2 regions of the Paenibacillus sp. UNC217MF genome follow, and region 2 is predicted to be linked to the other one. Evidence: riboswitches for the same ligand, from Rfam matches in the RefSeq annotation. Region 2 holds a riboswitch; the other holds the start of a gene.
What was found. Region 2 has a riboswitch for glycine ahead of BP95_RS0103810 (alanine/glycine:cation symporter family protein). Riboswitches for the same ligand answer to the same signal wherever they lie in the genome.

Region 1: it holds a riboswitch for glycine, as region 2 does, so the genes downstream of both, gcvT (glycine cleavage system aminomethyltransferase GcvT) here and BP95_RS0103810 (alanine/glycine:cation symporter family protein) in region 2, are expected to answer to the same signal.

The regions. Positions count from the first base shown of each region.
Region 1 is NZ_JMLT01000008.1:216,999-232,363, reverse strand. It holds gene BP95_RS0104570 (PASTA domain-containing protein) at 1-46, shown strand, start outside; gene gcvPB (aminomethyl-transferring glycine dehydrogenase subunit GcvPB) at 181-1,638, opposite strand; gene gcvPA (aminomethyl-transferring glycine dehydrogenase subunit GcvPA) at 1,635-2,990, opposite strand; gene gcvT (glycine cleavage system aminomethyltransferase GcvT) at 2,987-4,114, opposite strand; glycine riboswitch at 4,216-4,339, opposite strand; glycine riboswitch at 4,343-4,437, opposite strand; glycine riboswitch at 4,601-4,709, shown strand; gene gcvH (glycine cleavage system protein GcvH) at 4,903-5,295, shown strand; gene murI (glutamate racemase) at 5,473-6,306, shown strand; gene BP95_RS0104530 (GNAT family N-acetyltransferase) at 6,266-6,859, shown strand; gene BP95_RS34465 (DUF5316 family protein) at 6,982-7,284, opposite strand; gene BP95_RS0104520 (VOC family protein) at 7,435-8,139, opposite strand; gene BP95_RS0104515 (MerR family transcriptional regulator) at 8,173-8,553, opposite strand; gene BP95_RS0104510 (MBL fold metallo-hydrolase) at 8,787-9,539, opposite strand; gene BP95_RS0104505 (aldo/keto reductase) at 9,804-10,775, opposite strand; gene pdxR (MocR-like pyridoxine biosynthesis transcription factor PdxR) at 10,996-12,447, shown strand; gene BP95_RS29525 (D-alanine--D-alanine ligase) at 12,451-13,386, shown strand; gene BP95_RS33485 (hypothetical protein) at 13,479-13,652, shown strand; gene BP95_RS34175 (DivIVA domain-containing protein) at 13,866-14,264, shown strand; gene ftsW (putative lipid II flippase FtsW) at 14,533-15,365, opposite strand, start outside.
Region 2 is NZ_JMLT01000008.1:58,897-74,261, forward strand. It holds gene BP95_RS0103740 (DUF3995 domain-containing protein) at 62-496, shown strand; gene BP95_RS0103745 (GntR family transcriptional regulator) at 726-1,097, shown strand; gene BP95_RS0103750 (ABC transporter ATP-binding protein) at 1,094-1,990, shown strand; gene BP95_RS0103755 (hypothetical protein) at 1,987-2,682, shown strand; gene BP95_RS0103760 (serine hydrolase domain-containing protein) at 2,790-4,868, opposite strand; gene BP95_RS32890 (hypothetical protein) at 5,405-5,557, opposite strand; gene BP95_RS0103775 (MerR family transcriptional regulator) at 5,560-6,318, opposite strand; gene BP95_RS0103780 (hypothetical protein) at 6,461-6,907, opposite strand; gene BP95_RS0103785 (hypothetical protein) at 6,913-7,500, opposite strand; gene BP95_RS0103790 (ClbS/DfsB family four-helix bundle protein) at 7,783-8,307, shown strand; gene BP95_RS0103795 (alpha/beta hydrolase) at 8,508-9,425, opposite strand; gene BP95_RS0103800 (DUF4179 domain-containing protein) at 9,520-10,635, opposite strand; gene BP95_RS0103805 (sigma-70 family RNA polymerase sigma factor) at 10,632-11,165, opposite strand; gene BP95_RS0103810 (alanine/glycine:cation symporter family protein) at 11,327-12,667, opposite strand; glycine riboswitch at 12,816-12,922, opposite strand; gene BP95_RS0103815 (pyridoxal phosphate-dependent decarboxylase family protein) at 13,118-14,575, opposite strand; gene BP95_RS0103820 (aldo/keto reductase) at 14,836-15,365, opposite strand, start outside.

The sequences.
Region 1 (15,365 bases), 160 kb from region 2:
GAAGGGTGACAAGATTAAATTCTATGTTAGCCGAGCGAAGAAATAATTATAGCAATCTAAAGTTGTAATACTGAAGGACTGAAGGTAAGTTACATTTCGTCCAATAATGAAATGCCCCGAGTGCCGTAACCGAATTGTCGGTAGGCGCTCGGGGCATTTTGCATGTTGCTGCTTATTACATTAATTACAAGCACAGTTCAATACAGGCTTCCGTGCGGCCTGGGTTTCATCCAATCGCTTCACATCCGTATAATGCGGTGCATTCAGCAGCAGTTCAGGCTGTTCCTTCGCTTCCTGTGCGATCTGGATCATCACATCTATGAAGCGATCCAGCGTCTGCTTGCTCTCTGTTTCCGTAGGCTCGATCATCATACATTCCTCGACATTAAGCGGGAAGTAGATGGTTGGCGGATGGAAGCCGAAGTCAAGAAGGCGTTTGGCAACATCCAGCGTCCGCACGCCGTACTGCTTCAACCCTTTGCCTGACATCACAAACTCATGCTTGCATACGCCTGGATATGGAATATCGTAATAAGGCGCCAGACGGTGCATCATGTAGTTGGCATTCAGTACCGCGCATTCAGATACACGGCGCAGCCCTTCTGGACCGTAAGTGCGAATATATACATAGGCGCGCAAGAGGATACCGAAGTTACCGTTATAGGCCTTGACTCGTCCAATGGACAGCGGAGAGCCTTGATCGAATTCATATGAACCATCCTCATGCTTCATCACCGTAGGGGAAGGGAGGAATGGAATCAGCTTGCTCTTCACGCCAACAGGGCCAGCACCAGGGCCGCCGCCGCCATGAGGCGTACTCATCGTCTTGTGCAAATTCAAATGGACAACATCAAAGCCCATATCCCCTGGACGCGTAATACCCATAATGGCATTGGAGTTAGCGCCATCATAATAGAGCAATCCGCCAGCTTCATGAACAATGCTCGCGATCTCGACAATATGCTCTTCGAACAATCCGAGCGTGCTCGGGTTCGTGAGCATCAATGCTGCCGTATCAGATCCAACAGCGGCTCTGAGTGCTTCCAGATCAACGAATCCTTGTTCGTTAGACGGTATTGTAATCGTATCTAAGCCAGCTACAGTTGCACTAGCGGGGTTCGTACCATGAGAGGAATCAGGAACGATTACTTTCGTCCGCTGCTCGCCGCGGCTCTCATGGTAAGCCCGGATCATCATCAACCCCGTCCATTCTCCATGCGCGCCTGCCGCAGGCTGAAGCGTGACTTTATCCATACCAGTCAAGGCAGCTAGATCCTCTTGCAGCGTGTACAGCAGCTCTAGAGCCCCTTGCACCGTGCTTGTAGGTTGATAAGGATGGATTGCTGCGAGACCTGTCAGCCTTGCTGCATCCTCGTTAATTTTCGGATTATATTTCATCGTACAAGAGCCGAGTGGGTAGAAGCCATTGTCTACGCCGAAGTTGCGGCGTGATAAGGCGGTATAATGTCGAATCACATCAACCTCATACACTTCAGGCAGTTCGGCCTCTTGACTGCGCAGCATCGAAGTTGGGATAAGCTCTTGAATTTCGATTTCTGGAACATCACATTCTGGTAAGGAATAGGCAATCCGCCCAGGATGACTCAATTCAAATATTAGTGCTTGTTCCGGTTTCATACGCAGCTCACCTCCAGCAAGTCAATAAATTGTTCGATGTCTGATTTGGATTTTTTCTCCGTGACCGCAATGAGCATATGTCCTTCCAGTTCAGGATAGAAGCGGCCAAGATCCAAGCCGCCAATGTATCCGTTGTCCAGGAGCAGAGACTGCAATCGATCCATGTCAGTATCTTGCGGGAGACGAAGTACGAATTCATTGAAATAAGGCGCTTGGAACGCTAATCCAAGATTGGGCTTGTTATTGATATAAGCAGCTGCATAATGAGACTTCTGTATATTGAGCTTCGATACCTCTTGCATTCCCATCTTGCCCATGACGGACATATAGACGGAAGCAGCAAGAGCAAGAAGTGCTTGGTTTGAACAGATGTTGGATGTCGCCTTCTCGCGACGAATATGCTGTTCTCTCGCTTGGAGTGTAAGAACAAATCCACGCTTGCCATCCAGATCCTTGGTCAAGCCGACAATTCTGCCAGGGATGCGGCGCATATAGGGCTCTGCAACGGCAAAGAAACCGCATGTAGGACCGCCGTAAGATGCTGCAATGCCAAGCGGCTGGGCATCTCCAACACATACGTCGACACCTAGTTTGCCAGGACTCTCCAACATAGCAAGACTCAGTGGATTCGTACTCATGATGAGCAGGCCTTTATTTGCATGTGCAATCGGTTCAATGGCGCGCACATCTTCAATGCATCCGAAGAAGTTCGGGGACTGAATCAGTACGGCAGCAGTCTCGTCCGTTACAGCACGCTCCAGCTGAGCAAGGTCAGTCACGCCGTCTTGATATCCAATCTCGACCACTTCAACATTAAGTCCTCGAGCCATTGTGCGAACAATCTGTCTCGCTTCAGGATGGACAGTGCTTGAGATGACAAGCTGCTTGCGCTTCGTTGCGCCAACCGCCAGTGCTCCAGCTTCTGCAAGTGCAGTAGCGCCATCATACATGCTGGCATTGGCAACAGCCATACCAGTCAACTCGCATATATAGGATTGAAATTCAAAGATTGCTTGCAATTCCCCCTGACTGATTTCAGGTTGATAGGGCGTATAGGCGGTATAGAACTCTGATCTAGAGACTAGATGCTGAATGACTACAGGGATATGATGGTCGTATATTCCAGCACCAAGGAAGCTAGTATGGCTCTCACTGTTAGCATTGCGGGAGGCCAATTCCTTCATATGCTTCATCATGGCTGCTTCATCTAATGGTTCAGACATTGGCAGTACTCCATTGTAACGAATGGAGGCTGGGATATCGCGGAATAGCTCGTCAATGGAAGAGATGCCGATCTGCTGCAGCATGTCAGCCTGATCTTGTTCCGTTACTGGAATGTAACGATGCTTCATGATGGATTCGCTCCTTTGGCAGGGGTCGGGATTCGTTTATAAAATGGAGTCGAGACGACGCGGGCTTTCAACTGCTTGCCGCGAATTTCGACAAGAATTTCTGTATCCAATTCAGAGAATGCGGATTCAATCAAGGCCAGCCCTAGATTGCGTTTTAATGTCGGCGACTGTGTTCCTGTTGTAACTTCTCCGATCACGCGCCCATCTGCAAGCACTGGATAATGGGAGCGAGGAATGCCTTTGTCGATCATCTCGATGCCGACCAGCTTTCGTGCCGGTCCATCGGTCTTCTGCTTCGTTAATGCTACACGGCCGATGAAGTCGCCCTTATCCAGCTTGACGAATCGTGCTAGCCCTGCCTCAAGCGGCGAGATATCGGCTGTAATTTCTTGTCCATAGAGGGGCAGACGTGCCTCGAAGCGCAAGGTGTCTCTAGCACCAAGCCCTGCTGGGAGCAAGCCGAACGGTTCGCCCGCGCGAATCAGCTCATTCCATACGTGTGCTGCATCCTCTGCGGACAAGTAGAGTTCGAAGCCATCTTCACCGGTATAGCCTGAGCGAGACAGCAATGTTGATACGCCGCAGACTTGTGCATCCGATAGGAAATGGAATGGAGCGAGCGAATCAATAGGTGCCTCAGTTACCGCAGCAAGAATAGCTTGGGCATTCGGCCCTTGAAGGGCAAGCAATGCTGTGCGATTCGATACATTGGTCAAGGTAACGCCATGAATCAGGTGCTTCTGCAGCCATGCGTAGTCTTTATCGATGTTGGAGGCATTAACGACGAGCATGTAACGGTCGCTCTTCATCTGATAAATGAGAATATCATCGACAACTCCTCCGTCAGGGTAGCACATCAGCGTATATTGTGCTTTGCCATCCTCGAGCCGCGATACATCATTTGTTGTCATCTGTTGAAGAAATGTCAGGGAGGCAGGGCCGCTTACGATAAATTCACCCATATGGGAGACATCGAATAGACCTGCATGTGTACGAACTGCTTCATGCTCTCGCTGAATGCCGATAAATTGAACAGGGAGCTCCCAGCCGCCGAAGTCAATGCAGCGTGCACCCGGATAAGCAGAGTATTGATCAAATATTGGCGTTCTCTTCAATTGACTCATGAATTCACCTCGATACGCGTATTTGGACTAATCATCGGTATACGTACATAAAAAGGACAGCCGAAAGAAAAGTGGATGCATCGCATCCTCTCATTCTCTCGCTCTGTCCTTTGTACCTGAGAGTGTCGCCGATTGTCGCAAACAAATTGTTTGTTTCCGTGTCTACCATCGACTTTCCCCTTGGGTGACTGTATTCGTTTTCATGAATAGCAGTGCTCTCCAGAGGTGCGTCCGGTAAAAGTCCTTTTGCCTGAGAGATTCACCCATTCAGGCTTACTCCTTCGGCGCCGCTATGTCTCAGCAGTCTCTCCCTTTACCATCATTCGCCATTTTCAGCTGTCATCTCTACATTAGTTGAGATTTCCACACTTTGTCAATTGATATTTTCTTCACAACTGATTTCATAGCTTGTCATATTGACAATCATGCATATCTTGCAATAATCTAATGGTGTTATAATTACCCAGTTTAATCGTAATTCGCGAACGAGGAAGGTCGGGAGAGTTTGACAATTGCGATTGTCAACACCGAAGGAGCAAGTTGCCAGCCGCCGATTGGCAATGAATCTCTCAGGTTCCATAACCGCCATTCTGACGCAGCTCTGGAGAGTGCATTTTCTATGCCGCCAAAGGGGTAAGTTCAACCGCAGTTGTGGCTGTGGAGGAACGGGAACTCTCAGGTACCGAGGACAGAGAACAAGGCGACAAGGCCGCTTCCTGTCCATTTTTACGATCTCGATTGGATAGACGGCCTGATGAATGACATTATGAATGAAATGGGGCGTTGACATGAGCGAAGTGAAGAATGGATTGTTGTATAGTGAAGAGCATGAATGGGTAGTTGCCATAGAAGGCAATACGGTACGGGTTGGCATTACAGATCATGCACAATCCCAGCTGGGAGACATCGTATTCATCGAATTTCCGCCAGTAGGTACCAGCTTGTCCGCAGGGGACAGCATGGGATCAATTGAATCGGTGAAGACTGTATCTGAGTTGTACTGTCCGGTATCCGGAACAATTACGAAGGTCAATGATGGATTGGAAGCGTCGCCAGAGCTTGTGAACAGCAGCCCCTACGAAGATGGATGGATTGCAGAAGTTGAAGTAGAAGGCAGCGTTGAGGAAGCTGTGAAGCACTTGCTGAATGCAGAGCAGTACACGAAGCTGATAGATGAATAGTTGAAGGAACAATAGGTTGAGAATCTAAGAACCTGCTGTACCGGTATCATGCTGGTGCAGCAGGTTTTTTCATTTGTTATCTGACAAATTTCGATAGGATTCACCGCCGAAAAGGAGTACAATATAAGCATCGACAACTAGATGTTGCAATGTTAATAAGAATGCTAGGTGAATGGAATGACAATCGCTTTTTTTGATTCTGGAATCGGTGGAATAACCGTGTTGGCTGAGGCTATGAAGCAGATGCCGCATGAACAATATTTATTTTATGCAGATACGCTGCATGTTCCTTATGGGACGAAATCTCAATCCGAGGTAATGCGCCATGTACATTCAGCTGTGGAAGACATCATGCAGCACAATGTGAAGGCGCTTGTTATTGCGTGCAATACAGCGACAAGCATCGCAGCGTCAGAACTAAGACGGAAGTACGACATTCCGATCATCGGGATGGAACCAGCAGTCAAGCCTGCCGTGGAAATGAACCGCGACAATGGCAAACGTGTGCTTGTATTCGCGACAGCTTTAACCTTAAGTCAGAACAAATACCATACATTAGTCAGTCGAATTGACGAAGAACATATTGTGGATTCGATTCCCTTGCCGGAATTGGTAGAGTATTGCGAGCAGTTAAACTTTGATAAGGGAGTGATAGGAGACTACTTCGTGCATAAGCTTGCTGGATTGGATTTGAATCAGTATGGAACGATTGTGTTAGGATGTACGCATTATCCCTATTACAAGCACATATTGAGAGACATTATCCCTGCTCATATCCAGCTTATAGACGGCAGCCATGGCACCGTGCAGCGTCTAGCACAAGTAATGCAGGAAAACCAGCTTAAGCAGTCATCGGATACGTCAGTCCGCCCTTCAATTCAATTTATGTGTTCAAGTCATGAGCAGCAATACATAGACAAGTTACAGACTGCACTCTATACCTATCAGACCTTCGGGGGAATGGATACGAATGAACAATCAATTGTTCGAGCTGGCGGGGAGCAGTGCTAAGCTGATCCCGATGCTTCCTGAACATAAGGAAGATTTATATGAAGCAGCATCTCATCCTGATATTTGGCACTACTTGCCGCGCACCATCCGCAGTCTTACGGATGCAGAACGAGTGATTCATGATGCTGTTCTGAACCGCGAGAAGGGGACTGAGTATCCATTCGTTGTCATTGATCAGCTTACAGAGCGAATTATTGGCGCGACGAGAATAATGAATATGTCTGCCTTGCATCGATATGCCGAGATTGGCGGCACATGGTATCATCCTTCTGTATGGCGTACTCGCATCAATACAGAGTGCAAGTATTTGCTGCTGCAATATTGCTTTGAACAGCTGCATACGATTCGTGTTCAGCTGACGGCAGATGTGCGCAATGAGCGCTCGAATCGCGCCATTCAACGGCTAGGAGCCGTATACGAAGGGAAATTGCGCCGACATCGGGTGATGGAGGACGGGTATATTCGCGACTCGAATGTGTACAGCATAGTTGATGAGGAATGGCCACAGGTGAAGGAGAGGCTCGAGCAATATTTGCACCAGGTGTATGTGTAGTTATACCGCTATTCAATCGCTCAATTCGCAGTTATGTATCTATAATACAAAGAGAGGATGTGCCCACCAAGTAGATGGGGCTAACATCCTCTCTTCTTATATATGATGATTAAGCCGCTCGCTTATAGGACAAAAGTAAAGATAATGATGGATGTTATAATACTCGGCAGCCCAATTAAAAACATCGTACCGCTGAATTTAATATTTCTTCGATGGTCTTCTTCTGGAATATGGCCCATATTAAATTTAAGCTTCGTATCATCCCTGAATAGACCCGAGAAAAGGGAACCGACTACCCACAACCCTAAACCTAAATAGCAATTGATGTTGAATAAGGAGCGGAGATCTCCATTTTGCCAAATGTACACATACAATAATGAAAGTACAATGAAAACGAGCCCAATTGCAAGACGTCGTAAGATCATATCATACCTCCTCGAATTCCACTATTACCCATCATACACCAAATTCAACCTATGTGAAAGTTAGATCAAAATAAATTCGAATAAAATCAATCAAATAAACGAGTAATGAATTTATGATGGCGATCAAGGAGACTTATGAAGCCAGCATCCTTACGAAGTTACTTGTACACCCTGAGATGTACATAGAATACGGAATGTATCGTTATCCTTATTCAAGACAACGGCGTTAAACCCTGATGTTTCATTTGTATCGGTATGGTGAAGTGATAGCCAACCACGATCAAGCAAGAATATCCGATCCAGGCTGCCGGAATCTGTTGCAATGGATGCTTGCAGCTGGTAGGCGCTGGAATACACAGTTAGATCCTCTTCAATATTCGTTGTTTGAATTTCGACTCCAGTCAATGTATATGCACTAGGCCAGACACGCGATTGCTCGTACTCGATTAACCACGGCATGTGTGGTCCAATGTAGGCCGTCTGAAAAGAGATGCTGGTTCCGTCTTCTAATGGAGCGAATTGATGGTTAGATCCTATATAAGGTATTCCTAGACTTCTTGCAGGTTCAATAAATGAAGACAACCCCCCTGTTAGTTCTAATGCGACTCCGAAAATCCCTGCACGCTGAGAGGCAAATGCAGCGAATGCTGAGCCCAATGGCGTCTTCTGTGCTTCTTCTAAATCCTCTAAGGCGATGAGTTCAATAAATCCCTCTCTTAAATAGGCAACCTGCCCAATTGTTCCCGGGAACGGAATGACTTGCTTCGTAAATATAATGCCGGTAGTCTCTTGAATAAGATGGACGGCTTGAGACAAATTAGGTACTGCCAGTGTAACATGATCCAAAAACAGCATAGGAAATCCCTCGTTTCTTCTCAAATTACAATATTAATTGTCTGTTATATGTTGCTTCCAATGAGTAACTAGTTTTTCTAGTTGCAGCTCTGCTTCTCGTAATAATTGAATCTGTTCTCTTATCTCCTGAAGTCGTTCTTCATAAAATGCTGCAGCGCATTCAGCTTGATGATTGCTGTTATTGCTGTTACGCCCTGGCAACCCTTCACAGTTCTGAATCAGGCGCGCTATCTCATCAGTGCTAACTCCAAGCTTCAAGAATAACTGGATCAGCTGAACGCGCTGGACATCGATGTCTTCGTATATGCGATACCCATTCTCTGAACGAGCGGGGGACAGCAGATGCTTCTGCTCGTAATAACGCAGGGAACGAAGACTGACTCCTGTAAGCTTAGATAATTCACGAATATGCATTGTTGGTACCAACTCCTTCATAATGCGGCCACAAACATAGTGTAAAGGATGACATGATGTGAAGGTCAATACGTAATAATCAACATTTCTATGAGCGAGCAGGAAATGTAAGAGTAGGAACCAGTGAGGTGGTTATTTCATTATTAGATTTGAAAAGTGTATGGTGTGTTGATTTCAAAAGAAAAGAAGAGGGCAGCTAACCACAATAAGATGTTGGTTAGCTGCCCTCTTTATTATGGCTTCGTTATCGACGAATGTGATAGTTGCAGGATCTGATGGTGTATGTTCTGTTCGGACAGACCGCCATGATAACAGATGACGGTGTCAATCGGATATTTGGCCAGCTTGGAGAGAGAGTGAATTGCGCTGTTCATGTCCAGCGTCGCATGCGGGACGGGGCCTTGCAGCATTCCATCGACGCTTATCATCGCGTCGCCGGCTATCAAGATACGGCTGCGCTCCAAATAGATGCTGACATGCCCTGCTGTATGGCCAGGCGTGTGGATAATGTGGATTCCGCCACAGTAAGGAAGAACTTCATTATCCGTAATCAATCTGGTTACATTCGCTGATGGATGTATGTTACACATGGCCAAGACCTTAGGACGATGTTCTTCTGGCAGCAGCGGCAGAAGCTTCGCCATAGCTTCATGGCTTGTCTTAATGAGTGGAGATTTGCCTTCTATGTAGGGGGCGTCTTCGTGGTGTGCTATCACCTCGAGATGGCCATCCTTGGCTGATACCACATCAGGCAGACTCCCGATATGATCGAGGTCTTGATGGGTAAGCAGGACAGCATGCAATCGATCGAGCGGCACGCCTGCTTCTTGCATCGCATGCTGGATTCGAATCCAATCCCCTGGCATCCCAGTGTCGATTAGTATTGCATCCTCTTCATCCCATATTAGAGTAGGATGAATTGCTACTGGTCCTCCGATGCCTTCAGATTCCAACTCTAACATCATGACTCCTGGTGCAACGATCATAGTATATCCCTCCATCGTGAGTAAGGTTTGCCATTGCGTCTTAGCATAATATGTTTTATCACGGATGGTATTCAATATCAATAATTAAATAATATATCATAACAGATAAATAAATTATTGTCAATATGCACATCGAATCATTTTGTAAATTTGATCATCTTGAATTTACGATATTGAACGAAAAAATCGTATTCAACAGAAGAAAAGCGGCATCCGGATGGATGCCGCTTGTTTCAGTCATCTATATCGCTGTGTCAACGATGATTAAGGCAGCATACGGCCTCTCGTGCTGACATAGAGAGAATACCATTCTTCACGTGTCAATGTAATGGAATTTGCATCCTTGCAAGCGCGGATCCGCTCTGGATTAACAGTACCAATTACAGGCTGAATATGTGCCGGATGTCTCATTAGCCATGCAAGTACAATCGCTTCGCAAGTTGTGTTGTATTGGGAAGCTAGCTTCCGAACAAGCTTCGCGGTAGCTTGAACCGATTCGGGTTCATTGTCAAGATTTCGTCCAGAGTACAAGCCTTGCGCCAGCGGTCCCCAAGATTGAATTTGAATGCCATTCATGCGGCAGTATTCGAGTGTTCCATCTGGGAAGGTATCGTCAGCAGAAGCTGCTTGATTCACGTGCACGCCTGCATCCAGCCAGCCATAGCGGGCTAAGCTCATTTCCAACTGATTTGCAACGAACGGTTCATTGAAGCATGATTGCAGAAGTCGAATCTGACCAGCACTCATATTGGATACGCCGAAATATCGCACTTTGCCGGATTGCTTCAATTGGTTGAATGCTTCAGCGACTTCTTCCGGTTCCAACAGAGGATCAGGACGGTGCAACAGCAATATGTCCAAGTATTCAATACCGAGACGACTAAGAATGCCGTCGACACTCTCTAAGATGTGAGACTTGGAGAAATCATATCTTCCCGGAATATCACCATCAGCGAAACGAATGCCGCATTTGGATTGGATAATAATCTTCTCGCGTAATCCTGGTTGCGCTTTCAGCACGTCGCCAAATACTTGCTCCGCTTTGCCGCGGGAGTAAATATTCGCATGGTCGAACATGTTGATGCCAATCTCAAGCGCCGCTTCAATAGCAGCTTCCGCACGCTTCACATGTTCATTTGTATACGGCTCATTATCCCAGCTTCCGCCCATTCCCATGCAGCCAAGCACGATGCGGCTTGCCGGAATTCCACGTTCATTCAATGGTAACGTTGTCACAAGCAATCACTCCAATGTAGTAGTCAATATTAATAGTAATCGTGTTGCTTCCTAGAGCTCGTCCAAATCATATCTGGATGATGCATACTAGTTTACTACAGCAGAGTGCTAGATTCCACTATCACATCGACTAAGAACCGCATCGGTTGTAAAATAACCTGAATGTGGTTCTTCTCATTTGGAAGGGTTTGTGCCAAGATAAGAAAGGGGAGTTGAGCACATGTTCCAAGATTTTAAGCTGATCCCAGGGAGACCAGCTTATTTGCAAGTTAGAGATTATTTGCGACTGCTCATTAATCGCGGATGGCTTACAGCTGATCAGAAGCTTCCCTCGACAAGGGAGCTTGGCAATGTATGGGGTGTAAGCCGCAACACCGTTATTGCAGCTTATCAAGAACTTGCTGATGAAGGGCTCATCTATTCAATCCCTGGGCAGGGCAGCTATGCTTCACCTGCTGAACGAGCCGATACAATTATAGCAAATATGGACTGGAACAAGAGAATGAGCGAGAAGGCGCAAACTGCTGAGCGCATGGATGTGATGAAACACGGTGTACGCGGCGAGCGCGGAATGATCTCGTTTATGAGTATTGCGCCAGATGAATCATTATTTCCACTTCAATATGTTAAGCAGGCATTGGTAGACCGTATTGCAGCCGAAGGCGAGATTATGCTGAATTACGGATATGCTCAGGGATATCAGCCGCTAATTGAAGAGTTGAAGCAATATATGGAATCTAAGGGCATTGATATGAAGGGCAGGGATATGCTCATTACGAACGGCTTCACGGAAGGACTCGATATTGTCCTATCTGCTATGGATAAGCGTCATGGGCGTGTCATTTGTGAGAATCCTACCCATCATAGTGCCATTAAATTGTTCAAGATGCATGGCCTCGAGATCGAAGGCATTGCGATGGAGCACGATGGGATGAACATGGAACAGGTAACGAATGCCTTAGAGGAACGTTCCTATGATCTGGCATACTTAATCCCATCCTATCAGAATCCTACTGGAGTGGTGATGTCTCCTAGCAAGCGGATGACTGCAATCCGCTTATTTGCCAAGCACGGCATACCCGTAATCGAAGACGGCTTTAGTGAGGAACTGCGCTATTCAGGTGCGCATGTCGCACCACTTATTGCCTGCGCTGGCGGGGCTAATCATGTTATCTATATCGGGAGTTTCTCTAAAATTTTGTTTCCAGGAATGAGAATCGGCTGGATTATTGCAGATGAGCAGCTCATTTCATATCTCGTTAGTATGAAGAGGGCTCGAACGATCCATACCTCAACATTGGATCAAGCGGTACTCTATCAATACTTACACAATGGGCATTTTGAATCTTATTTGAAAAAAGCCAAATCCGTATATAAACGCAAGTACGAATGGGCTGTACAGTGTTGTGAACAACATATTCCACTCCGCAGATTATGGGGCGATGGTGGACTCCACTTATTTATTGAACTGGATCCTTCGGTTAATGTTGAGGATGTACTTATGAAGTGCCGTGAACAGGGCGTTCTATTTACACCTGGAAGCCGATTCTACACAGATGGAGGAGGCGCCAACACATTCCGCATTGGATTTTCACGCGTATCGGAGCCAGACATCGAGCGAGGGACTCGAATCATAGGGAACGTAATAAAGCAAATCATCCAGGGGGGATAACAGATGAAGGTTGGTATCATTATGGGGGGCGTGTCTACAGAACGGGATGTCTCGCTTATGACAGGTCAGGAAATGATGAAACACCTAACTGGCAAATATGAAGCGGTACCTATTGTATTGAACAGCAAAGCAGAGCTGATTGACAAGGTTGCAGGGATTGATATCGCTCTCCTCGCCTTGCATGGGGCGTTCGGTGAAGACGGTACCATTCAAGGAACACTTGATACGCTCGGGATTCCGTATACCGGGGGCGGGATATTATCAAGCAGTTTATGTATGAATAAGCTGCTGACGAAGAAGCTAGTGAAGTTTGAAGGCTTCGCAACAGCGGATTGGCTTATGCTGCGATCGAATTCCGCCTATGATATCGATCGGATTGAGGCAGACCTAGGTTATCCGCTCGTCATTAAGCCAAACGCAGGCGGATCCAGCATCGGTGTACAGTTGGTGCACAATCGTGATGCGCTTGTCGCGGCCTTAGAGGAAGCGTTCCAATATGATTCGGAAGTGCTGATTGAGCAATATATTCAAGGCGAAGAGATCACATGCTCCATATTAGATGGAGCAATGCTGCCGATTCTATCGATTAAGCCGAAGGGGGAATTTTTCGATTATACCTCCAAGTACGAAGATGGTGGTGCGGACGAGGTAGTTATCGAGCTGCCGGAGCAAGTGATGCAGCAGGTTAGCCGGACTGCTCTTGGCGTATATGAAGCTGCGCAATGCAGTGTATACGCTCGTATTGATATGATTTTACATCAAGGAACTCCGTACGTGATTGAAGTCAATACGCTTCCTGGGTTGACGAAAAACAGCTTATTGCCTAAAAGTGCACAAGCAGCGGGGATATCGTACGGTGAGCTGCTTCATCGTATTATCGAAATCTCACTGCAAGAACGGACTTATATAAACGGGAATGCTGCTGTAGTGAATTCCTAATCCACTACAAACAATGTGATGGATAGGTATGGAAATGCATGTTCATGCACATAATAACCTTCGATCCTAGGTTAGGGAAAGGAGGGGCAGCAATGAACAACAAGCAATCTCATGATGATCAAGTTGCTACAAAAGCAGAGGTTCAATCCACGAAGCTGAATAAGCTTCCTGTTCCTGAGCAGGCCAATAATGTGGAGTTTAGTGCAGAAGCTTTCGAACAAGCGGGAGCGAACCGTTCCGCAGCTAAGGACAACGATACCGTGTAATCGTGTAGGCACCTTGCCTCAGTCTTATCATACAAGACTGGGGCATTTTCCGATTTGACGCGGGCAAAGAAGGATTTTGTTTGCCATTTACTTACAGGTTACAAGGAAACACTTGAAATGTTCGGTTAGTGCTGATAGTGTGTTCTTTAGATAAAATCGATCGCAACTTGGAATAGGAAGGCGATCCGGTTGGCATGGAACGGAGGAACAGAGATGGAAGAGAATAAGAACGATCAATATGATCATCAGAAGGAATTGTTTGAGCAGCTAGGAATTACGCTGGATGCATTCACCATTCATCAGAAGGATTTTCAGATCAAATTCCGTGGATATGATCCCGATGAAGTAGATGCATTCTTGGATGATATTATTAAGGATTACAGCCAATTCTATGCGGTAATCTCTGATCTGTTGGAGAAATACAAGGAATTGAAGCTGCAAGAACGAGCAAATAAGATCTCAATGATGCATCGTGAACGTGAAGAAATCGTAAACACGGAGCCGTCTGTGGATGTCAAATTCATTGAGGAAATCGTTCGTAAAATGGAGCATAATATTACGGAATTGAAATATCGTATGACCATTGGTCAGGATTCGAACAAAGAAATATAAACAGACTAGGCGATGCACGACTGCATGTTGTACCGCAAATCGAATACATAAAGATACCCGCGGAGTCGCGGGTTTTTTGGCATGTTCTAAAGTTCGTGTTCTTATCCGGTAAGTCTCTGCGTGCTTCATGGTATTACAGCAGTGTGCCGCAATATCATATTGGCGTGCTAAATTGATTCGATTCAGATAAGTGATAGCCGCTTTCAGATTTCTGGCAGCTGCTTTTACTTAGAACGAGACCGATCGATACCAACAGCTAATGAAATAGTTAATGCGCTCCAATCTTTCTTTCATGAGTAAACCTCGTTTTCCTTTTTATATTTTTACTTTCAGCCTGTTGAGTCTCATAGGTGTAGCGAGAGATGTTCAGCAGCATGCCAACCGAAGTCATACACACAATCAGGGAAGAGCCTCCATAGCTGATGAAGGGAAGCGGGATACCTGTAATCGGCAGAAATCCAGTGGCAGCACCTATGTTCATCACAAGTTGGATGCCTATCATAGAAATAATCCCCGTACCAAGGATTAGTCCGAACGGTTCATTGCAACGCAAGGCTACAAGCAGTCCACGAGCAAGGAAGAGGAAGTAGAGCAAGAGAAAACAGATTGTACCTGATAACCCCCATTCTTCCGCAATGATGGAGAAAATGAAATCTGTGTGTGCCTCTGGCAGGTAAGACATCTTCTGTATGCTCTGCCCAAATCCAGTCCCAGCAATCCCGCCATGGGATACAGCATATAATGATTGAATCAGCTGATAGCCGCTTCCATCAGGATCGTCCCACGGATTCATAAAGGAAGTAATCCGCTTCAACCGATAGCTTTTGAACACGGCGAGGAATATGATAATGGGCGCCAGTCCTAGCAGGATGGAACGAAGATGGGACAGCTTTGCACCACCGACATAGATGATAACCCCGGTTACAATGATGATAAGCAGGGAAGAGCCGAAATCCGGCTGTTTCAATATTAATAAGGCGATGCAGCCAACCACGAATAGGAGTGGAAGCAGCCCGAGCTTGAAGCTGCGAATCTTGTCTCCCTTGCGGGCAATGAGAATAGATGCATATAGCAGCACAAATAATTTGATGAACTCCGTCG
Region 2 (15,365 bases):
ATTGCCTTTCAGCAAATATCATCGCTCAAACCTACATTCAGTAAAAAAGGAGGAATCGTTGATGGTACCAGTAATCAGTCTTGTTGCGGCCTGCATCCTATTTCTCATCAGCCTGCTCCATGTATATTGGGCATGCCGCGGTACATGGGGCACATCAGCTGTAATCCCTGAACGAAATGGCAAGCGCACATTCTCTCCACGACCCGGACTGACCCTGGTCATTGCTGGTCTTCTCGCCCTTGCAGCCGTCATTTTACTTATGCGTGCATCCTACATTTCATTTCATTTCAATGCTGTTCTCCTGCAAGCAGGCGCATGGATATGCGCTGTCGTATTCGCCTTGCGAGTCATAGGCGACTTCAATTATGTCGGGTTGTTCAAGCGAATCAGCAAAACGAAATTTGCAAAAATGGATACCTGGCTGTATGTGCCTCTATGTACTTTCTTATCGTTTGCATTTCTACTATCTATTTTCTTTGGTGGAACGCAGCAATAAAACCATGATTCCTTCTGCATACAGCACACTGCGAATAAAAGACTCGCTTCCCCTTCCGGGAGCGAGTCTTTGTATTTCCTTCAGCGTTGCAACAACCCTTATGCCCATTTAACAAACTGGATTGCAGCATCGAACCACATTAGAAAATTGGGTAATTGTGGGTTGACAGAAAAAACCATCGGTTATATAGTTAGTTACATGAGTAATTAACCAATTTGGTGGTGTAGATATGACAGTCACAATGGACGACAGCCGCCCCATTTTTGTGCAAATTGCCGAACGGATTGAGGATGACATCATCGAAGGTCGATTGCCTGAAGAATCGCAAGTCCCTTCAACGAATCAATTTGCTTCCTTTTTTCAGATCAATCCCGCTACTGCGGCTAAGGGCGTCAATGTGCTGGTTGATGAGAACATTTTGTACAAAAAGCGTGGGATAGGTATGTTTGTATCGACAGGAGCGCGAGCGAAACTTATGGAAAAGCGAAAAGAACTATTTTACGAACAGTATGTGGTATCCATGATTCGCGAAGCAGAGAAGCTTGGCATTTCTAAGGAACAATTAACAGACATGATTCAGAGAGGAGATCGAACGAATTGAGAACCATTGCTGAAGTTCAGGGATTAACCAAGTCATTCGGTGATGTTACTGTCGTACACGATGTTAGCTTTACACTCGAAGCTAACAAAATTTATGGCCTGCTTGGGCGCAATGGCGCAGGAAAAACAACGATAATGCATATGCTGACGGCGCAGTTGTTTCCAACAAGCGGTGAACTTCTTGTCTTCGGAGAAGCGCCTTATGAGAATAATCGCGTTCTGAGCAAGATTTGCTTCATTAAGGAAAGCCAGAAGTATCCGGACAGCTTTCGAGTAATTGACGTCATTGAGCTCTGCCCCTCCATTTTCCCGAATTGGAATCAGGAGTTGGCGAGCAAACTGCTGAATGATTTCAATCTTCCTTTAACAAGACGTATCAAGAAGCTGTCACGCGGTATGCTTTCTTCCGTTGGCATTGTTATTGGATTGGCAAGTCGAGCTCCGCTGACCATTTTCGATGAACCCTATCTTGGACTTGATGCAGTAGCTCGCAACTTGTTCTACGACCGCTTGATTGAAGATTATGCGGAACATCCGCGAACGATCGTATTGTCCACACATTTAATCGATGAAGTCAGTCAATTTTTAGAGCATGTAATTGTGATCGATGGAGGAAGGATCATTTTGAATGAGGAAAGCGATGCTTTGCGTGGCCGTGCTTACTCTGTCGTTGGTCAGCGAGAAATGGTCGAGTCATTCATCTCAGGCCATACCATCATCAATCGGCAGCCATTAGGCGGACTATTGTCTGCAACCGTGCTGGGCAATCTAACTTCTCATATCCGAGAACAAGCCGCATCGTTAGGCCTTGATCTCTCAACAGTATCCCTGCAGCAGCTTATTGTTCACCTCACAAAAAGAAAATCTGATCGCAAGGCGGTGGAGACGCGATGAATCGAGTAACAACCGTTATGAAAATGTACAGCAAGGATCACATCATGTGGTTTTTCGCTCCGTGGTGCTTTGTACTGCTTCCTAGTTTTCTGATCAACGTGTTGATCGGTTACTTGCTTCAACCGGAACAAGGCTACTACAGCGGCGGTGTGGTCTCCATTTTTATCTATTTACTGATTCTCGGCATTGTAGCCGTGACCCAGAACTTTTCATTCGCTTTTGGAATAAGCATCCGCAGAAAAGACTATTATTTCGGGACTATATTAATGTTCCTGATAGCCAGCGTAACTGTAGCCACAATTGTGATATTATTGTCTATTGGTGAACGAAGTATTACCCAAATGCTAGATGCAAATTTTCATTTCTTTACCCTGCCTTATATTACGGATGGGAGTTTGCTCGAACAATGGTGGGTTTACTTCGCAACAGCTGCTCATTTGTCTACTTTAGGATTCATGTTCGCTATGTTTTTCCGTCGTTTTGGCCGCACGGGAATGTTTATCTTATTTCCAGTCACCCTTGCCATCTCCTCCATCTTCAGTTATCTCTGCACGTACTACAGCTGGTGGGGCAACATATTCTCGTGGTTCGGCAGCCATTCAGCTGCGCAGCTTGCTTCTTACTTTTTCGCCTTGGCGGTTATCCATTCTTTACTTACCTTCATCATGATCCGCAGGACAACAATTGCTTAGCATATCTACAAACAAAGCCGCCGGATATATATCCAGCGGCTTATCAGCTATATCATTACCTAGTGACTCATGATTTCATATTAAGAAATAATTGCTCTTGCTTCTGCTTATTTAATCGAGACTTCGAACTTAGCTCCCGCTCCACCAGCAAATACAATGGTACCACCGCTTGGCAATTCAATTCCTTGTTTCCCTGTTGATGATAAGGAGAAATGTACGACATGCCCCTGCTCATTGTACACTGCAAATGAAGATTGCTTAGGCATTGTCGTAACGGTCAGCTTCTTCCCAGCAACAGCTTTAGGAAGCTTAAACCATTTTGCATAACCATCCTCTTGAATCGTTACTGTAGATTTCGAACCTTGATACAATGGTTTAATTGTATCCTCTGATACCATAATATACCCTGAACTATCTAAGTACTCCACTCCGTCCTTTGTGAAGAACTGATATTCCATTGTATCCCTTCCGCCCATTGCTGGGATTTGCACCTGATTACTTGCCGAATCCGGGCCTGTAATGGTCTTATCGTCCACGTAACCAGGCAGATCGGCGTGTTTATTGATTTTACCCCCATCCATAAGCAAATAAGTGAGGGAACTATATTTTTCATTCACTGGAAAATACTTTTTGCCTATGCGCTTCGTCCATGCGGATTCAACTTCTTTGGAGATATCATTTTTCTCAAGCTTCTCGCCAGTATACTGAGTCAGAGCAAGTTGAGAAAGTCCTGGTACATCTAGGTACATACTTTGCCATAAATAAGTACGTCCATTGTCTTTCGCATCGAACCGTATCTTCGTCGTTCCTTCTTCATTCATAAATGTGCCGTCTGCTGTATACACATATTTCGCTGCGGGCATATCAGGCGCTTGATTATAAGTGATAGACAGTTCGCCATTCTTGGCAATGGCCACTTTCATGACAACATTGGTTGACGCATAGTAACCTGCATACTTGGCAACATCAGCAGGCATTGCCGCTTTCTTCGGCTTGCCGAATGACTTAGCAGGTTGTAACTCCTTAATCGTACCTTTCTCTTTCAATGCCTGCAACACCATCTCGTTCGCCAACATCGCATTCGTCGAGCTGGATCCACCTGAAGACAAGACGGCCGCTGCCATATTGTGCTCTGGAAGTACAACGAGCGAAGCATGATACATGATCGTGTCGCCGCCCTTATTCTCAGCTTGGATACCGTATCTATTGAATGGATAGAGCTTTACACTGTCCCATCCAAGTCCATAGTTCACAACCGTGTCGACTTCTCCTTCTGGCCAGAATCCGCGCTTATATTCCTCTTGACGCATTGCTTTAACAGATGTAGATGACAAGATTTTGTCATTCTCCCCTGTAAAGATTTGCGCGAAACGAACTAAATCCTCAGCCGTCGAGTATATTCCCCCCGCACCGATGACATTGCCGTTTTCCGTAGGGAGCTGCCCTTCATATGCAGGGTGATACGTGCCTGCAAACTTTGTTTTATCTGCATTGTCCAACGGTGTTTTCGTATGAGACATAGCTGCTGGTTCAGTAATATATTGATGAAGGAATTTAGTAAAGCCCATTCCACTCACCCGTTCTACCAGAATCTCAGCCAATGTAAATCCATCATTGCAATAAACAGAGAATGCACCTGGATCAGCCTTCAGCGTCTGCTTCTTCAATTGCTCCAGCATCGTATCATGGTTAATCGTGTCATTGTCCCCAAGCAAGAAGCTATTTCCTAACGTTGATCCCCGGAGCCCCGAAGAGTGATTCAACAGCATCCGCGGTGTAATCTTCTTGTACCGCTCATCCTTCATTGTGAATTCAGGGATGTATTGCACAACAGGAGTATCTAGATCTACCTTTCCTTCTTCAACCAGTTTCATAACGGCTACCGTGGTAAATACCTTGCTGGTTGATCCGATTCCATACATCGTGTTTTTCGACAGTGGTACTTTTCCTTGAGCATCATTCTTACCGGCTTGCCCAGATACTACGATGTTACCATGATCAATGAGTGCATATTGAACACTTGTCGTACCGAAAGTGTCCGTCAACAGTGAAGCTTTTTCAGTAGCAACTTTTTTAGTAGCGGAGTAATTCAAGCCCCCATTTGAAGCTGCGGCCATTGCGCTCGTCGGAACAAGCATTGCAACAACCATACTTATTGCCAATACCAAAGACAAGCTTTTCTTCATTCTTATGCCTCCCCAATTATGTACTTATTGGATAGTACGTTTGAACGCTAAGAAAGTTCAGTTTATTTCCAGTAACATCTGATTTATCTCGACGAATCACCCCCCATTAGCATGTTGGATCCCTTGATTTAGCTTCAGCAGCAAAGCTTCCGGGTTATCACACCTGAATACCACGGAACGTTTCGGGATCGTCCTCCCGAACAACCCTTTTGTCTCGATTGGTTCTTTTAGAACAATTTCGTATTGTGGGGAATCACAGATAATGACAGCATAATGCATATCTTTCGGAATTTTCTCCCCCATGCTGATTTCTTTGGCCTTCTGTATGACGACAACATTGTTCAGGGGCACTTCAATCCTGTTTTGATAACCACAACGAATAAAGATTCGATTGTCCACAACTAGATGTGGCAAGTATTTCGCAGATTTATATAGTGCCATCAGATAGAACAGTCCATAGATATTAATAGCTGAAAGGATCCATGCAGCAAGTTCACTCCACATTTGTACGAGAAAATGAAACAATACACCTTCGATTATAAGTAAAATGGATAAAAAGATGGCCATAGTTTTGAACTGAGAATGTTGATGATAGGAGAAGCCTCTCCCCGCTCCTTACCTGGTTTCTTCATCCAAATCATAATCGAATAATAGATCAGATGACGTACATCTGATACGATGCTTGACATCTTCAGCTCCTCCTTAACTGATTTTCCTCAAATCGATTTACGGCCTCTTTGATGTAATCCTCTACTTCCTTGGAGAATATGGACACGTAAAGCTGCGAATGATCATCGAGATCTAACTCCGCTATTTTCTCCTGATAATGTGGTGCAATGTGTTCATTCATAGTCGTAATCATGTGCTCGATGGTGCGCTGAACCACTACTTCGGATGGCGATACTCCTAATTTGCAATAATGCTGCAATTGATTCACAATAGCGAGCATTTCCCTCTCGAATTTTAGTCGTTCCTGTGGGGAAAGATGCTTTAGAAGCGCATGTTCGATAACTGATTGTGACAATCGGTCTGATAGCCACTCTTCTTGTTCCTTTTCACGCTGGATCGAGTGGATGATCGCTAGTAACAGGTCACTGTCTAAATCTTCATCTTGCATGATCTGCTCCACCCGCGTAATCGTATTGATTACATAATCAAGCTCTTCTCTTTTTTTCGCGAGCATAGCTTTCTGCTTTTGCAGTGTATCGCGCATTTGAGGTGAATCATGGTTCGCAAGGTAATCCGCGATTTCCTGTAAAGAAAACCCCAAATATTTGAGAGTAATAATTTTCTGCATGGTTGAAATGTCATCCTTACTGTACAGACGATGTCCATGTTCATTGTAACTAGAAGGAGCCATCAACCCTTTCCGATCATAAAAATGAAGCGTGCGTTCTGTAACACCAGTTAGTGTTGCAAAAGCTTTAACGGTATACATGTGTTCATTCAATAGAACATCTCCTCTCGTCATATTACCTTCAATGTACACTATGACGTAACGTCATAGGCAAGGCTTGAAAACAGAAAGAATCAGCATCTCACCTTAGATATGGAGAAATGCTGATTCCAGTAGTACCCTATTCCAATAGTTATTATGATATTACCGTATAACTGAGCTTCTTTTTGCCAAAGTTAATAGCCGCTTGATGATTGGCAGTGCTATATTTCCCGAAATAGACATCAATCCAACGATATGAGAGTTTAGCTGTATTCTTGAGATCCCCTGTATCTTCCACAACAAACGTGTTTATCACGTAACCGCCTGGAATCGATATGCTCTCATTATTATTTAATACAATCATTGTACCAAACGGAAAAACAGGCTTGTTCCAGTTTCCCGCCCCCCAGATTGTCGGATGCACAGCAACACCACCGATGTAGGCAGCTTTTCCACCAGCAAACACCGGGTTATTGTCTCCTGCTGCCCCTGTATAAGCAGTAAAATCTTCATTCATATACGTGATATCCGCCTTCGCTGTAGATACTCCGGTAACTAGAAGTGCTGCTGACATGATTATGGCTGCAAACCACTTTCTCATCTTAATCACTCCCCTTGTCCAGACAATATCCTCCCCGTTACAGCATCGAACTCGATCTGCTGCAGTTGATCTTGATCATCTCGGCCAATCACCGTAATTGTAGTCAATCCTTCTCCTGCCTGAAGAATAAAGTGATAGCCGTTAGCCCATCCATCTCCAGGCAGCAAATGTCTTGACCGTATGCTTTTGAGCACTGCCACATTACTGTCAATCTTGACCTTGTCGGTAGATACCATCCATTCGGAATTGTAATTACCTATTCCAGGTATGACCTTATCCACTTTTCCATCCCGAATCGCAATAACAGCGCGCTTGTTCGCCGGGGCACCCACTTGTAAATTCCATCGACTCCTTGTACCTTCTTGTCCACTTGTCTTCCCTAACCCGTCATCCACGCTTGTCACATAGAGTAGGACAGCTTCGGGATTCCACTTTTTTGCCGCTACCATTCCAACATGCAGTGCATCGATAAGCGATAATTGACTGTGAGAATTAGTACGTTCAACATGCGAATCATCCATGACAAAATGGTATATTAGTAATGAACATGCTAATACGATGACTGCACTTAGCGTGGCAAACATCTTATTCATCCCTAGCAAGCACCTTCCTGTAATGTACTATGATATAGACCAAAATCCTTTTATTGCCATTATTGCTATCATTACTCTATCAGACCTTTCAAAACAAGCTCAATAGACAGACATGGATCTTGGAACAATCCCATTAAAGCCTATGAATATCACCGATTGCAAAAGGACTTTTCCAACTCTGCAGCGAAATCAAAATTTCCAAAGTTCAATTATTGTTGACAACCAGTTGTCAGGTTACCAATGTCATACTATATACAGGAACTGAATAGGAGGGATAACACGATGACAGCATATTATTACAACAATAAGGCTGCCTTAATTGATGCAATCCAATATACCTACAGGCGGTTTGATGAAGAATTCAACGATATCGAGGACAGTGCAAGGGATGTGCGGATCACTGGGGTAGATCGAACTCCAGCCGAGATCATCGCCTATCAATTAGGCTGGCTGCATCTCGTTATGGGGTGGGACAAGCAGGAACAGGAAGGCGAAATCGTACATATGCCTTCTCCAGAGTATAAGTGGAATCAACTCGGTGCATTATATCAATCTTTCTACGAGCATTATTCATCTTACTCGTTAACTGAATTGAGGAATCAACTTAAGGATGCCGTACAGCTGTGGGTGAAGTGGATTGATAGCTATAACGATGAGGCGTTGTTCATACAAGGGGTTCGCAATTGGACAGGGGACAAGCAGAATTGGCCGATGGCTCGATGGATACATATTAATTCGGTTGCTCCATTTACATCATTCCGTACGAAAATCAGAAAATGGAAAAAAGGTTTTCTGAGTATGTCTTAACTCTATTATCCTAGTTGTACAGCGACAGATCAGTACGCTCGTAACCGGATATGAACCGTCTGCCGCTGATTCAACTAGGAATTTATCTATTCACCTTTTTATCTCTTCTTTTATATCTATATCTATATCTATATCTATATCTATCTGTAATCTATTTCAACTCTTCTATATCTAGTTCAAGCAAATGATTGTATCTATTGTTACCTCGTCATAATAGAGGCAACGTCCTGAATGGCCGTCCGTGCAGCGCCGCTTATGCCCGCGAGTTGGAAAAATCCGTGATTGACACCGAAGTACTTCCTGCACTCTGCACCAACTCCTGCATCAAGCAGCCGCCGATACAACATTTCTCCCTCGTCTGCAAGAGGATCGAATTCGGCAAGAAGAATATGTGTGTATGGCAATCCTTCCAAGTCGCTGCGCTGAATAGGACTTGCCTCTGGATGTTTTGCCGGAATGTCTCCGAAATAAGCTTCAAAACCGCTGAGCAGTGCGTCGCGAGTGATCACGTAATCATCTCCGTACCGTTGATAACTCTCGCTTGAACCACTAGCGTCCAACATCGGATAAATCAAGATTTGTCTTGTTGGCATCCATTCCTTCTGTGCCTTGAGCCGCAAGGACGTTACTAGCGCAATATGTCCGCCCGCACTATCACCTGCCAGTGTAATATCATTCGGATTTCCTCCCCAAGATACGGCATGTTCACGCACAATTTGTGCGGTCTTATAGGCATCATCATGAGCAGCTGGATAGGCATGTTCTGGTGCCAAGCGGTAATCAACCGCTACCACAATCGAGTTCCCCTTGTTAGCTAATGCTCTTAACTGGCGGTCATGCGTTGTGAAATCCCCGCTTATAAAGCATCCGCCATGATAATAGATCATAACAGGAAGATTAGACGCATACGACGGTCGGTAAATGCGTAAAGGGATGGAATCGATCGTATGATCAGTGATTTCCCATATAGGCTCCGCTTCTCCTGCCAACACAACCGATTGAACATAACCTTGACGGCGCTCCTGATAGCTCTGCTGTCTCGCAGAAGGACGTCCTGATTCAATAAATTCCTTAACGATGCTTCGAATGCCTGGTTCCAAATCATTCAAGCGCTCCATGATGTGAACTCTCCTCCGATTGAAATACATGATGTAATGGCATAATTCCACCAATATTCATGTTACACGTGAATGATCGAGGAATGCAATCCTTTCATCGAACGGGCAGCTTGAACTCCAGTTGTGGAATATAATTCTTATCCGGGCCTTTTCTAACAAACGGCTTAATGACGATTAAGCTAGGCTTCACCTTGAACGGCTCGTAAGAGGTTGAGAACACCATTCCTTTTCCTTCTCCTGAACCATTCCCAGCAATTGCATTCTGTTCATTTCCCTGCTCATCCTCGATATCGAACTCCAGATTGAGGAACCCATCAACTTTATAGCTATCCGGTATTGCATCCAGCATTTTACGATAATCTTCTTCTCCGCTTGCCCCGTGGACACCGACGAGCAAGCGGGTTGTGATGGGGGTAATTTCTACTCGATCGATCGACATATTTATCGAATCATGTGATTTGGTCTCTGATGTCTTCAGGATAATCGTTCGCTCCGTATCCTTCTTGATCGGGAAGAGGAACTCGTAATTCTCATCCACATCAGCCAAATACACGACCATCTTCATTTCGAACGAGTCTGGAAGCTCAAGATCAGCAGAATCTAAAGCGGTAACGATTATCGATTGCGGAGCATGCTCCCCACCCGGCTGCAGCCCCATCCCGGTATTTATCTGCTTGTCTCCCATATAAAAATCGATATTATTGGCTCGCTTGCTAAGCATGCGCTGCTTGTTCCATAACTGAAAAAAAGAATCCTTCTCCGCTTTCGAATCTTCTCTGCTGAGCACTAGAGATAGCCTGCTGCCATCATACATCATTTCAGAAATCGAGAGCGTTACTCCCTTATGGGATACGCGCTGATTGACTGAGGTGACCATCCCCTTCTCTCCAGCGGTTTGCAAGCCAAGATCCCCCACCAGTTTGAATACGCTATTCATGAACGGAATCTGCTTCAACGTCTGTGCGATCGCTGGAGAGGCAAGACCCGAGAAGATCATGACAATCCCGAGGCTCGCTACACCCGCTGTTGAAATCAACACTCTGCGCAGCCAGCGGTTCTTCCGACTTCTTCTCTTCCGTCCAGGAAGCATCTCGTCGATGATCTGGTATGTCCGATCCATTCGGTTGCGAACGGATTCTGGCAGCTCGCTAATATATGGTTCCCTAAGCTGTTCCAGTCGCTGATCGATAGGCAGTTGTATGTCTTTCATCCGTTCATCTTCCTTTCTTCAGTATCATCCAGCCATTCTGCGAGCGTGTGACGTGCCCGATGCAGCCGTGTCTTCACCGCGCCCACGGACATATCCATCATCTCGGCGATCTGATGCATTGGCAAATCCTGAAAATAAAACAAAATAACAATATTGCGAGATACTTCCTCAAGCCGATAGATCGCCTGACGCAAATCAAGATGATCACTGTATTCAGCCGTGGCAACACCAACTTCTGGGAGTTCAGCCAGCATGATGATGCGAGCCTGCTTCCGCAATATCATATTGCATTCATTGATCAATATCCGAAAGAGCCAAGTCTTAAAATAGGCATGATGATTTAGGTTGGTCAGTGCGCGATAAGCCTTGAGCACAGTCTCCTGCATCGCATCTGCACAATCCTCATCCCTTCTGACGATCGACCTGGCCATGTTGAACATTTGGGCTTCATGCTGCTTGATGAGTCGAATAAACGCTTCTTTGTTACCTTCCTTAGCCAATCTCACTTCTGTCTCTATATCGCTATGCAAGCCGTTTCTACTCCCTTCTTTACCCCATACACGCGAATCAAACTGTCAATTAGATGCACAAGATAGGCAAAAGGTTTCATTAAACGCAAAAAAACTGCCAAATGTTCACTTTCATGCATTTGGCAGTTTACTTAAGAACAGGAATCGCTTCCTGCTTCTATTTATTTTTCGGATTCCCTATGCTTCCAATATAGACGCGTCTCAGACACGACGACTCCAGACAAACCGAGCAGTGCAACTAAGTTCGGCAGCGCCATTAATCCATTTACAATATCAGCAAGCTTCCATATCATATCCAGCTTGATAAATGCCCCAAAGCCAATGATCGCAATGAACACAAGGCGGTACGGCAGAATCGATTTGACACCGAACAAATAAACCATGCACCGTTCGCCGTAATAGTTCCAGCCAAGAATCGTCGTGAATGCAAATAAAATCAAGCAAAACATAAGAATGAGGGAACCGTATGGCAGCGCAGCATCAAATGCTGCCTGTGTCATGGCCGCTCCTTCCATTGGGCCATTCCATACACCCGTTACAATCAATGTTAATCCTGTAAGCGAGCAGACGATGATCGTATCGATGAATGTTCCAGTCATTGATATGAGTCCTTGCTCAGCCGGCCATTTCACCTTCGCAGCCGCGGCTGCAATCGGTGCGCTTCCGAGACCTGATTCATTGGAGAATACACCTCTTGCAATCCCGTTGCGGATCGCCATCATAACCGTTGCTCCCAAGAAGCCGCCTCCTGCTGCTGTTACATTGAACGCGCCATGGAAAATCAACGACAGTGCGTGCGGTATCTGATCCGCAAATGCAATAAGCACCACAAAACTCGCGATAAAATAGATAATAGCCATGACAGGAACAATTGTCGTCGTCACATGCGATATACTCTGAATCCCGCCAATTGTAACAAGTGCGGTCACGATAGTGACGATTGCCGCAGTGACTACTGCAGGCACTCCAAGGCTTGCTTCTGTAGATGTGACGATCGCATTAATTTGCGGAAATGTACCTATTCCAAGTAAGGCAACCAACACCCCGCTAATCGCGAAGAATACAGCAAGCGGCTTGAATTTCATGCCAAGCCCCTTCTCAATATAATACATTGGGCCACCTAGCACTTGTCCATTGTCATCAATGTTGCGATACTTGACAGCAAGCAATCCCTCCGCATATTTGGTAGCCATTCCGAAGAATGCAGCAACCCACATCCAGAACAATGCACCGGGTCCACCCACCTTAATTGCAGTAGCAACCCCCACGATATTACCAGTTCCAATTGTCGCCGCCAACGCAGTAGCCAATGCACCGAAGCTGGATACATCCCCTTCTCCCTCATTCTTCGACTTGAATATTAACTTCAAGGCGAGCGGCAGGCGGAACAACTGCAGCCCTCCCAAGCGGATCGTTAATAAAATTCCCGTTCCTACTAATAAAATAAGAAGCGGTGCTCCCCATACCATGTTGTTCAATTTGTCTAACCATTGTTCCATCATTGTCAAATCAGTTCCCCTCTTTGTGAATAATAAAAAGAGTCAAATCGAATGATTTGACCCTGGGGACATGTGTGCAGAATAAATAACCTGACGTAAGTGACATACCTAAATAAGATCATCATACCAATGACTTACGATTTTTCTACGCTTCTGCATCCCTGTCCTTTTACCTGAGAGTTTTAACGAATCCACGAGAATCAAATTCGTCTTGCCCCTTCGGTGCCCCAATCATGGAGTCTCTCCAGAGTCCTGTCCATTTACGGTCCTGCTTATACGTATTCGAGCTCAAGGTTCGATATGCCTAAGCGCCTGAGAGCTTACCCCTTCGGCTAGACGATTCGTCTATCTCCCGCAAACTTCATCCAGTTATAAAGTTGTAGGTAACATTATAGTAGACACACTATCATTGTGCAATGATCCACTGCATTGTAATTTATCCCATACCATCTATCACACATGTGCTCGTTGACTGTAATATAGGGATCTGGCCTCATTTAATAAATGAATGAGTTCACTCACATTCTGCACATTCGTATCGTAATTGGTAAAGCATGCACGCAGCGTTGGTACACCATGAATGGTAAATACGGATAGCCACACTTTCCCTGTGCTCAATACGTGTTGATTCACAAATAGAGCGAAGTCCTGGTCGTTTCGTGTCCATGCTTTTTGATCAAGAAAGCAAATGACAGGCAGCACGGTATCATTGGCAACTGTCCAGCCAGATCGCATTAATTCTTCTCGGAATAGCTTGCCCATTTCAACTTGATGTCGCAAGACAGCCCGATATCCTTCCCAACCCGCTGTAGCCAGGGATAAATACAGCTTCAATCCTATAAATCTCCGTGACCATTGAATGGAATGCGTATATGGATCAATCGTGGGCAACTCCTCACCCTCCTTCGGCATATAATCTGCCGTTATACGGAAGGTTTCATTCAATATACGTGAATGCCGTGTGAAGTACATGCCCGCCCCCATCGGAACGGACAGCCACTTATGTGCATCAAACGCGATTGAATCTGCTTGCTGGATACCATCTATATGGGAGGACAGCTCGGAATCCAATACGATTGCACCGCCATAAGCAGCATCCACATGAAGCCACATCTGTTCATGCTCCGCTATTGCTGCGATGTCCATTAACGGATCAATTGCACCGGCTCCCGTCGTTCCCGCTGTAGCAATAATAAGAAATGGGGCTAAACCTTGCGCGCGGTCTGTACGTATTTGTTCTGATAACGCGTCTATATCCATTTGCAAGGAATCGTTCGTACGAATGGAGCGAATTGAATTCGTTCCAAGCCCGCAGGAACGAGCCGCTTTCACCAATGAATGATGACTCTCTTCAGAAGCATACAGAATGGGTGGCTTCTCCAGAGCTGCTAATCCGTCTGTTGCATACTTTGGAAAATGATAAGATAGAGCCGTTAAGACTGCAGTCAAATTAGCTTCCGCTCCCCCAGTCGTGAAAGTTCCATCAGCAACATCACGCGGGTAACCAAATTGAACGGCGAGTTCACGCAGTACGTAATTCTCAATTTCTACGGCAAACGGTGCATGACTCCATGCAGCAAGCTGGGGGTTAAACGCCGCTGTTATCGTGTCTGCCATAATTCCCATAAAGTTCGGGCGTGGATTGTATAAGCCATAATATCCTGGATGTGCTGTGTGCACTTGATATCGACGCAGTCCTTCTATAACATGCTGAACCGCAGTTTGAGGCTTGACAGGAGCAGCAAAGTCAATTTGCTCCGCATACTGTACGATTTCTAACGGGATTAATTCTGGAGTAACTACTACCTCGTCGGTGTATGATAGATACTGACAGATCTTCTCTAACGTATATGAGCCTAGCATGTGCTGTTCCTCAGTTGATAGATCCAAGATCGGATTCTGTCTAAGCATACGGATTCCAGCAACTCCCTTCCACTGTTCAATTCAAGAAAGATGTTCCAATTGAATAATAGCTTACCGACCAAGACGATAATTGAACAGGTACAGTTTATTAGCCCGCTATGAGGTCAGGCCATTTATCCCCCTATTATACATACCGTCCTACCATTTACATCGTATTTTGAATATGAGCGCAAGATTTCGAAATCTCAACTCAAAAAAACCGCCCCTATTTCCTAGAGACGGTGTCTATTGCTTCCTTACTTTCTCATTTATGGCAATCGGTATACAGCAAAAGGTTCACCATACCGATATCGACGGCTTATTTCATCCAATCGGTTCAACTGTTCTTCATTAAGTTCGACATTGACACTCGTTATATTGTCCTCTAACTGCTCCACCTTCGTCGCTCCTACAATGACTGTCGATACACAAGGCTGGTGCATAAGCCAAGCTAATGACAACGAGCTTGGGCTGCAGCCGATATCCGTTGCCAATTCGCTCACCTGTTCACTTAACGCAAACCGTTCTTCATTGAAGAACTTGTAGAAATTCGGATCCGTATCTGCTCGTGAGCCAGCTGGCTTCTGATCTTCTACTCGATATTTCCCTGTCAGAATTCCTCCCGCAAGCGGATAATATGGAATGATTCCCACCCCTTGATCCTGACATAGCGGAACCAGTTCCAGTTCTGGCGTTCGATCAGCTAGTGAATAGCTGGTTTGCATGGACACATAACGATTCAGACCAAGCCGTTCACTGATGCCAATCGCCTTCATCAGCTCCCAAGCAGCGTAATTAG